One region of the Streptomyces sp. NPDC006140 genome, then DNA from elsewhere that is predicted to be linked to it. Evidence: riboswitches for the same ligand, from Rfam matches in the RefSeq annotation. Region 1 holds a riboswitch; each other region holds the start of a gene.

The links. A riboswitch is a leader RNA that binds a small molecule or an ion and turns the genes downstream of it on or off. The one in region 1 is predicted to bind cyclic di-AMP.
Region 2: linked by a shared signal. The riboswitch ahead of ABZ386_RS15095 (M23 family metallopeptidase) and the one ahead of ABZ386_RS11365 (peptidoglycan DD-metalloendopeptidase family protein) in region 1 are both predicted to bind cyclic di-AMP.
Region 3: linked by a shared signal. The riboswitch ahead of ABZ386_RS31745 (transglycosylase family protein) and the one ahead of ABZ386_RS11365 (peptidoglycan DD-metalloendopeptidase family protein) in region 1 are both predicted to bind cyclic di-AMP.

Annotation. Positions count from the first base shown of each region.
Region 1 covers NZ_JBEXTS010000003.1:425,078-429,370, forward strand. Annotated here, with positions in the region: gene ABZ386_RS11360 (alpha-galactosidase) at 1-1,993, shown strand, start outside; cyclic di-AMP (ydaO/yuaA leader) riboswitch at 2,304-2,464, shown strand; gene ABZ386_RS11365 (peptidoglycan DD-metalloendopeptidase family protein) at 2,469-3,389, shown strand; gene ABZ386_RS11370 (DUF6250 domain-containing protein) at 3,563-4,279, shown strand.
Region 2 covers NZ_JBEXTS010000004.1:555,831-560,123, reverse strand. Annotated here, with positions in the region: gene ABZ386_RS15105 (pitrilysin family protein) at 1-83, shown strand, start outside; gene ABZ386_RS15100 (pitrilysin family protein) at 80-1,468, shown strand; cyclic di-AMP (ydaO/yuaA leader) riboswitch at 1,661-1,825, shown strand; gene ABZ386_RS15095 (M23 family metallopeptidase) at 1,839-2,627, shown strand; gene ABZ386_RS15090 (GntR family transcriptional regulator) at 2,813-3,508, shown strand; gene ABZ386_RS15085 (HPr family phosphocarrier protein) at 3,688-3,969, opposite strand; gene ABZ386_RS15080 (GNAT family N-acetyltransferase) at 4,144-4,293, shown strand, end outside.
Region 3 covers NZ_JBEXTS010000014.1:167,160-171,452, forward strand. Annotated here, with positions in the region: gene ABZ386_RS31735 (cytochrome P450) at 20-1,279, shown strand; gene ABZ386_RS31740 (transglycosylase family protein) at 1,461-2,438, shown strand; cyclic di-AMP (ydaO/yuaA leader) riboswitch at 2,667-2,833, shown strand; gene ABZ386_RS31745 (transglycosylase family protein) at 2,838-3,521, shown strand; gene eno (phosphopyruvate hydratase) at 3,814-4,293, shown strand, end outside.

The DNA of each region.
Region 1 (4,293 bases):
CGAGCTGCTGCACCTCCACTGGGGCGCGCGGATCGGCCTCGCCGACGCCGAGGCGCTCGCCGTCCGGCCGCTGCCGGAGTACTGGCCCTTCGAGTCCCCGCTCGACGGGCGCGAGGAGTACCCGGTCGAGGGCGGCCCCCGTTTCGCCCGGCCCGCCCTGTCCGTGCGCACCGCCGAGCGGCGCGGCACCGAGTGGGTCTACGAGGGCCATGACGCCGAGGACGGCGAGCTGCGGCTCCGCTTCCGTGACGGCGACCTGACCGTCACGCTGCACTACCGGATGCGCCCCTCGTCCGACGTCGTCGAACGCTGGGTGACCCTGGACAACCGGGGGCCCGCCGTCGAGGTGCTGCGCGCCGACTCCGCCACCTGGACCCTGCCCGACCGTGACACCTGGCGGCTGTCCCAGCTGCACGGCCGCTGGGGCGCCGAGTCCCGGCTGACGCGCTCCGCGCTCACCCACGGCGAGAAGGTGATCGGCAGCCGCCGCGGCCACACCTCCCACCAGCACCTGCCGTGGGTCGCGCTCGACACCGACGCGACCGAGGAGCGCGGCGAGGTCTACGGCTGCGCCCTGGGCTGGTCCGGCTCCTGGCGGATCTCCGTCGCCCAACTCCCGGACGCGCGCGTGCAGATCACCGGCGGCGCCGGCCACGACGACTCGGGCCTGCTGACGCTGGGCACGGGGGAGTCGTACACGACCCCCGTCTTCGCCGGGCTCTGGACCGACGGCGGCTTCGGCGGGGCGAGCCGGGCCTGGCACGCCTATCAGCGGGCCCATGTGATCCCGGACGCCGACCGGGACCGGCCGGTGCTGTTCAACTCCTGGGAGGCCACCGAGTTCGACATCTCCGAGGAGCAGCAGCGGGCGCTCGCCGAGCGGGCCGCCGCCATGGGTGTCGAGCTGTTCGTGGTCGACGACGGCTGGTTCGGGGCGCGCACCAGCGACCGGGCCGGGCTCGGCGACTGGACGCCCAACCCCGACCGCTTCCCCGGCGGGCTGAAGCCGCTCGCCGACCAGGTGCACGGGCTCGGCATGCAGTTCGGCATCTGGGTCGAGCCCGAGATGGTCAACCCGGACAGCGAGCTGTACCGGGCCCACCCCGACTGGGTGCAGTACCAACCGGGACGAAAGCGGACGGAGTTCCGCAATCAGCTCGTACTGAACCTGGCCCGGGAGGACGTCCAGCAGTACCTGTGGGAGCAGCTCGACGGGCTCCTCTCCAGCGCCCCGATCGACTACGTCAAGTGGGACTTCAACCGCTGCTTCACCGACGCCGGCTGGCCGGACGACCCCTACCCGCAGCGGCTCTGGGTCGACCACGTGCACGCCCTGTACGCCCTGCTGGACCGGCTGCGGGCCGCCCACCCGGGCGTCGCCTTCGAGTCCTGCTCGGGCGGCGGCGGCCGGATCGACCTCGGGGTGCTGAGTCGCACGGACCAGGTGTGGACCTCCGACAACACCGACCCGCTCGACCGGCTCGCCATCCAGCACGGCTTCAGCCAGCTCCACCCCGCGCGCGTGATGGCCGCCTGGGTCACCGACAGCCCGAACGCCATGCTCAACCACCGTGCCAGCTCCCTGCGGTTCCGGTTCGTCAGCGCCATGGCCGGGGTGCTCGGGGTCGGTGGGGACCTCACGAAGTGGACGCCGGAGGAGCTCGCCGAGGCGAGGGAATGGGTGGAGCTCTACAAGGAGATCCGGCCCGTGGTGCAACGCGGCGACCTCTACCGGCTGCGGCTCCCGGAGGGCGGCCTGAGCGCGGTGCAGTACGTCCTCGGCGACGAGACCGTGGTCCTGGCCTGGCTCCAGGCGCAGCGGTACGGCGAGCCCGTGCCGGCGCTGCGGCTGCGGGGCCTCGATCCGGCAGCGGTGTACGAATGCCTCGAAACGGGCGAAGTTCACCGTGGTGCCGTACTGCTGCACCACGGGCTGCGGGTCGCTCTGCGCGGGGACCTGGACGCCACTGTCGTCCGGCTTAAGTGCAAGTAGCCGTTCTTGTCCGAATAGGTCGGTTCGGTCGTTTGGATATAACGTGCCCCGATCGTAAAGGAGATGTGGTCGGGGTGCGTGACCATCGTCATATTCGTGACGATGTGTTGTCGCCATGTTCACGTAATTCCGGCGCTATTCAGGGCCATTGCGGAAAGCGGGAGATCGGTAATCCACGCTCGGTGACGGGAAATGTGGCGACGCGTCAAGAAAAACGCCGTCACAGGCAACCACAAGCTTGTCCCGTTGCGTCTTGGTCGCTTACGTTCCACACCAATCCGGACGGACGCCTAATCCTGCCGCCGCCCGGAGCCCGCACACACTGACCCGTGTACGGCAGGAGCGGGGGACCCACAGGTACGACGCCTGTTCCGGTTCCCGGAACGGCTTGGGGTTAAGCCGCGCCTCGGCGCGGCCGGGCATCTCCAGCCCGCACCCGACAGCTCACCTCGTAGGCGCCGGAGAGGAATTCGCCATGCCCGCGAAGGGTAAGCACCGCCGCCCGAAGACCCAGCGTTTCACCCGCTCCATCGCCGTCGCCGGAACCGGCGGGGCCGCTCTCGCCCTTCCGTTCATGGGGGCCGCCGGCGCCCACGCCGCCACCCCGCAGTCGGCCCCGGAAAAGGCCGTCCAGTCCGCTCCGGCCGCCGAGAAGAAGTCCCCCGAAAAGGCCACGGGCGCGCACACGTACACCGTGAAGGCCGGTGACTACCTCGCGAAGATCGCCGACGAGCAGCACGTCAGCGGCGGCTGGAAGAAGCTCTACGCGGACAACCGCGACGCCGTCGGCGACGACCCGTCGCTGATCCACCCCGGCCTGAAGCTCTCGATCGGCAAGAAGGCGGCGACGAGCGCGCCCAAGGCGTCCGCGCCGAAGGCCTCGGCCGGGAAGCCCGCGAAGAAGTCCTCCGCGCCCAAGCCGGCCGCGAAGGCGGAGACCGCCGCGAAGCCCGCCGCCGCCAAGCCGGCCGCCGAGAGCAACGCCAGTGGCTACACCGCCCCGGTGGACGGTGCCACCGTCGGCACCCCGTACCGCATGTCCGGCAGCATGTGGTCCAGCGGCTACCACACCGGTGTCGACTTCGTCGTCCCGACCGGCACCTCCCTCAAGGCCGTCGGCGCGGGCACGGTCGTCTCCGCCGGCTGGGGCGGCGCGTACGGCAACCAGGTCGTCATCAAGCTGAACGACGGCTACTACGCCCAGTACGCCCACCTGTCCCAGCTCTCCGTCTCGGCCGGCCAGACCGTGACCGCCGGGCAGCAGGTCGGCCTGTCCGGCGCCACCGGCAACGTCACCGGACCGCACCTGCACTTCGAGATCCGCACCACGCCGGACTACGGCTCGGACGTGGACCCGGTCGCCTTCCTGCGCTCCCACGGCGTCTCCGTCGGCTGACCGACGCACGACCACCTGCCTGACACGCCACCGAAGGCCGGACCTCGATCCCCGGGTCCGGCCTTCGGTGTGCGCGCGTTCCGTCGACCGGTTCAAGGGATCGACAGGAAACGGCAGTTGGGACACAGTGATCCCGTTGTGAGTGCAAGCGCTTTCTGAAGGAGCTGTGTCCCATGCCGACCACCCGCAGAGCGTTCGGAACCCTGGCCGCCGGAGCCGCCCTGGCGGTCCTCGCCCCGACGACGGCCGCACACGCCGTGCCCGGTCATCGTCGGCTCATCGCCCACGACGACTTCCGCCGCGGCCTCGGCCAGTGGGCGACCGAACTGCAGGGCGGCGGCAGCGTCACCGCCTCGCGCGGCGTCCTGGAGATCGACGTGCCGAGCGGGGCGACGGTCTGGTTCAGGCGGCGGCTCGAGGGCCCGTACGTCCTCGCCTACACCGCCACCCCCGTCTCCGCGGGCGGGGTCAACGACCGGGTCTCGGACCTCAACAACTTCTGGAACGCCACCGACGTCCGCTCCCCGGACGACCTCTTCGCGACGCCGCGCGGCGGGGCGCTGGAGGAGTACGACCACCTCACGACGTACTACGCCGGCTACGGCGCCAACTACAACACCACGACCCGGCTGCGCCGTTACGTCGGCGAGCCCGGCGTCCGCCCCCTGATCTACGACTACACCGAGCCGCTGCTGGTCCCGAATGAGCCGAACCGGGTCCGGATCGTCTCCGACGGCTCCACGGTCAGGTGGTGGAACAACGGGCGGCTCGTCTTCGACTACACCGACCCGCAGCCCTACACCGGCGGGCACTTCGCCTTCCGGACCGTGTGGAGCCACTTCCGGATCACTGACTTCCGGGTCTGGCGGCTTGCCCCGAAACATCCCTGACGGGCCGTGTATTC
Region 2 (4,293 bases), on a different contig from region 1:
ACGAGCCCGTCGCCGACGAGACCGACGAAGCCGGGGACACCGCAGCCGCGGCCGGCGACGAGAACGAGGAGGCGGCCAAGTGACCGAGCTCGCCACGATGGAATTCCACCCCCAGCCGCAGGCGGGCGAGGCCAGGCCGTGGGCCTTCCCGGCCCCCGAGCGCGGCACGCTCGACAACGGCCTGACGGTGCTGCGCTGCCACCGCCCCGGCCAGCAGGTCGTCGCCGTGGAGGTGCTGCTGGACGCGCCCCTGGACGCCGAGCCGGCCGGCCTCGACGGTGTGGCCACGATCATGGCCCGGGCCTTCTCCGAGGGCACCGACAAGCACTCCGCCGAGGAGTTCGCCGCCGAGCTGGAGCGCGCCGGCGCCACCCTCGACGCGCACGCCGACCACCCGGGCGTCCGGCTGAGCCTGGAGGTGCCGGCCTCCCGGCTCGCCAAGGGGCTCGGCCTGATCGCCGACGCCCTCAGGGCGCCCGCGTTCGCCGACAGCGAGGTCGAGCGGCTGGTCCGCAACCGCCTCGACGAGATCCCGCACGAGCTGGCCAACCCCTCCCGCCGTGCCGCCAAGGAGCTCTCCAAGGAGCTGTTCCCCGCCGACTCGCGCATGTCGCGCCCCCGCCAGGGCACCGAGAAGACGGTCGCCGCGATCGACTCCACGGCCGTGCGCGGCTTCTACGAGAAGCACGTCCGGCCCGCCACGGCCACCGCCGTGGTGGTCGGCGACCTCACCGGCATCGATCTCGACGCCCTGCTCGGCGACACGCTGGGCACCTGGACCGGCTCCTCGGCCGAGCCCCGCCCGGTGCCGCCGGTGACCGCCGACGACACGGGCCGCGTCGTCATCGTGGACCGCCCGGGCGCCGTCCAGACGCAGCTGCTGATCGGCCGCATCGGCCCGGACCGGCACGACCGCGTGTGGCCCGCCCAGGTGCTCGGCACGTACTGCCTCGGCGGCACCCTCACCTCGCGCCTGGACCGCGTCCTGCGCGAGGAGAAGGGCTACACCTACGGGGTGCGCTCGTTCGCCCAGGTCCTCAGGTCCGCCCCGGACGGGACCGGCGCCGCGATGCTCGCCATCAGCGGTTCCGTGGACACCCCCAACACCGGCCCCGCCCTGCAGGACCTCTGGACGGTGCTGCGCACCCTCGCCGCCCAGGGGCTGACCGACGCCGAGCGGGACGTCGCCGTGCAGAACCTGGTCGGGGTCGCGCCGCTGAAGTACGAGACGGCGGCGGCCGTCGCGAGCACGCTGGCCGACCAGGTCGAGCAGCACCTGCCCGACGACTACCAGGCCACGCTGTACCGGCAGCTCGCCGCGACCGGCACCGTGGAGGCCACCGCGGCGGCCGTCAGCGCCTTCCCGGTGGACCGTCTGGTGACCGTGCTCGTGGGTGACGCGGCGCAGATCAAGGACCCGGTGGAGGCCCTCGGCATCGGCGAAGTCACGGTCGTGGCCGCCGAGTAGGGGCACGCGCGCGAGGAGCCCTGGTTGTCTTCCTAAGGCACCAGGGCTCCTTTATGCCCGAATTGATACGGAGGTTGCCTGTCTGCCCTGTGGGATGCGCTACAAAAGGCCGGATCCGTTTGGGAATTGAAAGTGGCCCCGCTTAGCGTCGTCCGGGCTGTTCGTCAGGCAGTGCGCCGCACCCGCGGCACCGGACAGTCATCGCCGAGTCCCCGTACGGCGCGAGCCAGGGGAGCCGGGGACCCAACCGCAGTCCCTGGGGTGAATCGGACGCCCGCGCGAGCCGCGAGGGGGTCCGTAGGAGACCTTCCTGCTCCGAACCCGTCAGCTAACCCGGTAGGCGAGAAGGAAGGAAAGGACCAGGCACTCCATGGCGTTCACCCGCGCCACCGGGAAGCATCGTCGTCCCAGCAGGATCCAGCGCGGCACGGCCCGCGCGGCGGGGGTCGCGGCCCTCGCCACCACCGGCGTCATCGGCACCGTGGCCGCTCCGGCCGCCTTCGCCGCCGAGCCCGCCCCCGAGCAGACCGGTCTCACCCCCGTCGTCACCATGGGCGACACCGTCGCCCAGCAGATCGACGCCCAGGCCGTCGCGCAGAAGCACGCGGCCGAGGAGGCCGCCGCCAGGAAGAAGGCCGAGGAGGCCGCCCGCGAGCGGGCCGCCGAAGCGGCCAAGAAGGCCAAGGAGGCGGCCGAGAAGGCCCGCGAGGCCAAGGAGCGCGCCGCCCGCGAGGCCGAGCGCAAGCGCCTCAACAGCTTCGTCTCCCCGATCCCGGGTTCCTACGTCTCCACCGGCTACAAGGCCGGCGGCGCCGTCTGGTCCTCCGGCAGCCACACCGGCATCGACTTCCACGCCGCCAGCGGCACCGCCGTCCACTCGGTCGGCATGGGCACGGTCGTCGAGGCGGGCTGGGGCGGTGCCTACGGCAACCAGGTCGTGATCAAGATGAACGACGGGACGTACACGCAGTACGGCCACCTGTCGTCCATCGGCGTCTCTGTGGGCCAGCAGGTCACCCCCGGCCAGCAGATCGGCCTGTCCGGCGCGACCGGCAACGTCACCGGCCCGCACCTGCACTTCGAGGCCCGGACGAGCCCCGAGTACGGCTCGGACATCGACCCCGTCGCCTACCTCCGCTCGCACGGCGTGAACGTCTGACGGCACCCGCCCCGCTTCCCGAGGCCCCGGCTCACCGAGCCGGGGCTTTCGGCGTTTACGACGGCCGACTGTCCAAAAAATATCCATGGATTCCGGGCTCCCGTCGGAAATTCCGGCTCATTGCAATAGAGTCACGGACACGCGTCACTCGTCGACGTTTCACGGGGATTAAACGGAGGTCGGTCATGCGCATTCCCGCGCACTCGGTGTGCACGGCCATCCGGGACGACATCGTCGCGGGTGTCTACGAACGCGGCAGCCGGCTCACCGAGGAACTCCTCGCGCGCCGCTACGGCGTCTCGCGGGTCCCCGTCCGGGAGGCTCTGCGCACTCTGGAGGCCGAGGGCTTCGTGGTGACCCGGCGGCACGCGGGCGCGTGCGTCGCCGAACCCACCGAGCAGGAGGCCGCCGACCTGCTGGAGATGCGCATGCTGCTGGAGCCGCTCGGCGCCGCCCGCGCCGCCCAGCGCCGCACCGAGGCCCATCTGAAGGTCCTGCGCGGCCTGGTCCGGCTGGGCCAGGAGCGCGCCCGCCGGGGCAACAGCGACGACCTGCGCTCTCTGGGCGGCTGGTTCCACGAGACGCTCGCCCAGGCCTCCGGGAGCCCCGCGCTGACCTCGGTGCTCACCCAGCTCCGCCACAAGATCGCCTGGATGTACACCGTGGAGGCGCCGGCCGGTCCCGTGGAGTCCTGGAACGAGCACGGCGCGATCGTGGACGCGGTGGCGCGCGGTGACAGCGAGCGCGCGCGGGCGGTCACGGCGCTGCACACCGAGCGCGCGACGGCCGCGCACCGGCTCCGATTCGGCTCCGCCGGGGAGCGCGCCGACCGTGTGAGGAACTCGCAACATCCCGTAAACACGGCGAGCCTGCGGCATTAACACGGGAGCCGTATACAAAGAGTGGCTAATTCCCGGGGGTTTATTTCTGCTGCCCTTGAACGAGAATTCAGTTCCCGCTGAGCGGAAATTCCGGCGGCCCGCGGCCGGGGAAAGCGAAGGGCCCGCCCGGAAAGCCGGGCGAGCCCTTCAGGAGCGCCGGATCAGGCGCGGAAGAATGCTCAGACGGTCTCGGGCAGTTCTTCCAGACCCTCGGAGACCAGCTTCGCCAGCCGGTCCAGGGCGGCGTCCGCGCCCTCGGCGTCGGAGGCGAGGACGATCTCCTCGCCGCCCTGGGCGCCGAGGCCCAGGACGGCCAGCATGGAGGCCGCGTTGACGGGGGTGCCGTCAGCCTTGGCGATCGTCACCGGGACGCCTGCGGCCGTGGCGGCTCGGACGAAGATGGAGGCGGGGCGGGCGTGGAGGCCCTCGGCCCAGCCGACGTTGACGCGGCGCTCAGCCATGTGTTGCTGCCCTTCGGTGTTCAGGGTTGTCTAGACCAGTTTTCCATACGTGAAGCCCGGAGCGGTCCTGTCGCTCCACTCCGGGGGTGCCGTCGGATCGCGGCCTCGACCCGACTGACGCCCTCCACAGACTGCCTCGCGCCGTTGTCGGACGCTAGCCGTACTCTGGGGCCCATGCAGACCTCGCCGGACCGGCACGAGTATCCCGCCCACTGGGAAGCCGACGTGGTGCTGCGCGACGGGGGCACCGCGCGCATCCGGCCCATCACCGTTGATGACGCCGATCGCCTGGTCAGCTTCTACGAGCAGGTCTCCGACGAGTCG
Region 3 (4,293 bases), on a different contig from region 1:
CCCTGCGTAGGGTCGTCGCATGCGACATGACGTGCCCGGGGTGCCCGAACTGTTCTCGTGGGAGTTCGCGACCGACCCCTACCCCGCCTACGCCTGGCTCCGCGAGCACGCCCCCGTCCACCGGACGCGGCTTCCCAGCGGTGTGGAGGCGTGGCTGGTCACGCGGTACGCCGACGCCAAGCAGACCCTCGCCGACAACCGGCTCTCCAAGAACCCGGCGCATCACGACGAACCCGCGCACGCCAAGGGCAAGACCGGGATCCCCGGTGAGCGCAAGGCCGAGTTGATGACGCACCTGCTCAACATCGACCCGCCGGACCACACCCGGCTGCGGCGGCTCGTGTCCAAGGCGTTCACGCCCCGCCGGGTCGCCGAGTTCGCGCCGCGCGTGCAGGAGCTGACCGACGGTCTCATCGACGGGTTCGCGGCGCACGGGTCCGCCGACCTGATCCACGAGTTCGCCTTCCCGCTCCCCATCTACGCCATCTGCGACCTGCTCGGCGTGCCCCGCGAGGACCAGGACGACTTCCGGGACTGGGCGGGCATGATGATCCGCCACCAGGGCGGGCCCCGGGGCGGCGTCGCGCGGTCCGTGAAGAAGATGCGCGGCTACCTCGCCGACCTCATCCACCGCAAGCGGGAGGTCCTGCCCGCCGAACCCGTCCCCGGCGAGGACCTCATCTCCGGTCTCATCCGCGCCTCGGACCACGGTGAGCACCTCACCGAGAACGAGGCGGCCGCCATGGCGTTCATCCTGCTGTTCGCCGGGTTCGAGACCACCGTCAACCTCATCGGCAACGGCACCTACGCCCTGCTCACCCACCCCGAGCAGCGCGCCCGCCTCCAGGCCTCCCTCGCGGCCGGGGAGCGGGACCTGCTGGAGACCGGCGTCGAGGAACTCCTGCGCTACGACGGCCCTGTCGAACTCGCCACCTGGCGGTTCGCCACGCAGCCGCTCACCATCGGCGGGCAGCACATCGACGCGGGCGATCCGGTCCTCGTCGTCCTGGCCGCCGCGGACCGGGACCCGGAGCGGTTCGCCGACCCGGACCTGCTCGACCTCTCCCGCCGCGACAACCAGCACCTCGGCTACGGCCACGGCATCCACTACTGCCTCGGAGCCCCGCTCGCCCGTCTGGAGGGCCAGACCGCCCTCGCCGCCCTCCTCACCCGCCTCCCGGACCTCCGGCTCGCGGCGGATCCGGCCGACCTGAGGTGGCGCGGCGGCCTCATCATGCGCGGGCTGCGCACCCTGCCGGTGGAGTTCACCCCGGCGTGAGAGCCCGCCCTCACCAGCGGAGCGACCGGCTAAACATGACACGCCGTCAGACCTGTGATCTTCACGTGATCTGCGCGGCATGAACTTGTGACAAGTGATCGTCTGCCGATACGTTCACCCATCAGCGCGGCCCGGGCTCCTGCGCCGCGCCGGTCACTGCTGTCTCGCGAAAGGTCTCCGTATGCTCTCCGGGAACGGTCGGCACCGTCGCCCCCGCCAGGCTCCGGCTCTCCTCGTCGCGGCCGGAGTGACCGGCTCCGCCATCGCGATCCCCCTCCTCGGGGCCTCCGGCGCCAGCGCGGCCGACGGTACGACCTGGGACCGGGTCGCGGACTGCGAGACCGGCGGCGCCTGGAGCCAGAACAGCGGCAACGGCTACTACGGCGGCCTCGCGCTGTCCCAGGAGGACTGGGAGAACTACGGCGGCCTCGACTACGCCGCGAGCGCCGACCTGGCCAGCCGCTCCCAGCAGATATCCGTGGCCGAGAGAATCCTCGCCGACCAGGGGGTCGGCGCGTGGCGCACCTGCGGGCTGCTCTCCGGCCTCCAGCAGGACTCCACATCGGGCACATCGGACTCGTCCGAGTCATCTGACTCGTCCGGTCCGACCGACTCGCCCGGGTTGCTCGACTCCACCGAGCCGGATTCCTCGTCGACCCCTTCCGCGTCCCCCTCGACGTCCGCGTCCCCTGACGCGCCGTCGGCGCCGGAGGACGAACCAGCCAACTCCGACAAGTCATCCGATTCCGGGGACTCCGCGCCGAAGAGCCGGGAGCCCGACAGCTCCCCCTCGGCCGGTTCCGACAGTGGCGAGTCCGGCAACTCGCGGCAGGACGGCACCTCTTCGGCGCTGACCGACACCGGCTCCGGCCGCCACCGCGGCCCCAGCGCCGACGAGAACGCCGAGCCCGCGAACGGCCGCACGGACGAGTCCACGGGGCGGCACGCCTCGCGCGGCGGCGACGCCTCCCGCGACGCCGCGGACGGCTCCTACACCGTCCGCGCCGGCGACAGCCTCTGGTCCATCGCCGACTCCCTTGACCTCAGCGGCGGATGGCACGCGCTCTACGCCGGCAACAAGGACGCCGTCGGCGCCGACCCGAACCTCATCCGCCCCGGTCAGAGGCTCACGGTAGGGGTCGAAGCGGACGAGGAGTAGCCGGTGGGACAGAGCGGAAACGGCGGCGGAAGTCGCCCCGAAACCGCGCGAGTTCGCGTCATGTTTCGCGGCGAATGTCCCGTATAAGTGCGGTGAGAGATAGATCTCAGAAGCCCTGATCGTCTTTGAAATTCCGGCGATCACGTGCCTACGGTCATGACCGCTCGCCACCGCGAGCCCCGGCTGCCGCAACGCCGAATCCTGCCAGCGGCCGCACGGGAACAGTCGTCGCGTCAAGCGCCGTAGGCAGGAGCGGGGGACCCAAGGTAGGCGCCCGACCGGACAGTTGTGCCGGAAGGGCTCGGGGTGAAGCCGCGTCCCGGGAGGGACGCGGCCGGGCAACTCAACCGGCCCGAACCCGACAGCTCACCTCGCAGGCGTCGGTGAGGGGATCCATCCATGCTGTTTTCCGGCAAGGGCAAGCACCGTCGTCCGTCCAAGGCCACTCGCGCCATCGCCGTCGCCGGTGTCGCCGGCGCCGCCGTCGCCGCTCCGCTGATGGCGGCCGGCAACGCCTCCGCCGCCACCGCCTCCGAGTGGGACGCCGTGGCCCAGTGCGAGTCCGGCGGCAACTGGTCCATCAACACCGGCAATGGCTACTACGGCGGTCTGCAGTTCTCCGCCTCCACCTGGTCGGGCTACGGCGGCACCAAGTACGCCTCCACCGCCGACCAGGCCACCAAGGCCCAGCAGATCGAGATCGCCGAGAAGGTCCTCGCGAGCCAGGGCAAGGGTGCCTGGCCGGTCTGCGGCAAGGGCCTGTCGAGCGCCGGCTACACCGGCGGCGGCTCCACGCAGAGCAGCGGCTCCACGGAGACCCGCCAGACCGAGCAGCAGGCGGCCTCCCGCTCCGAGGAGCGCCCGGCCCAGACCCAGAAGAGCCAGAAGACCGTCACCACGCCGACCGGCAAGAAGGTCAAGAAGGGCGACGGCGAGTACAAGGTCGTCAAGGGTGACACCCTCAGCTCGATCGCGACCGAGCACAAGGTCGAGGGCGGCTGGGAGAAGCTGTTCGAGCTGAACAAGGACATCGTCACCGATGCCAACCTCATCTACCCGGGCCAGCAGCTGCACCTGAAGTAAGCAGCGGCCTGCCCCCGTCCCCACGGGCTCCCCGCCCCGGCGCGTGTTCCCCCGTACGCGCCGGGGCGGGGTCTTTTCTGCCCCGGGCTCTCCGCCCGATCTTTCGGCCGGTCTTTGCAACCCCGCTTTGTTCCGTTCGGAAACAATTTACTCTCGGTTCTGTCCATGGGATGGGCGACCCGGTGGCCGATCGCCCGGAGCCGGTTAGGCTCATGTCGCGAGCCACCACGGCCCGCACCTCGCCGGGTCCACGCGACCCGCGTACCCGCGTCACATGAAGAAGGAGATGCTCGTGCCGTCCATCGACGTCGTCGTAGCCCGGGAAATCCTGGACTCCCGAGGCAACCCCACGGTCGAGGTCGAGGTCGGCCTCGACGACGGCAGCACCGGTCGTGCCGCCGTCCCGTCCGGCGCCTCCACGGGCGCCTTCGAGGCCATCGAGCTCCGCGACGGCGACTCGAACCGCTACCTCGGCAAGGGTGTGGAGAAGGCCGTCCTCGCGGTCATCGAGCAGATCGGCCCGGAGCTGGTCGGCTATGACGCCACCGAGCAGCGCCTGATCGACCAGGCCATGTTCGACCTGGACGCCACCGACAACAAGGGCTCGCTCGGCGCAAACGCCATCCTCGGCGTCTCGCTCGCCGTCGCCCACGCCGCCTCCGAGGCCAGCGACCTCCCCCTCTTCCGTTACCTGGGCGGCCCGAACGCGCACCTGCTGCCGGTGCCGATGATGAACATCCTGAACGGCGGCTCGCACGCCGACTCCAACGTG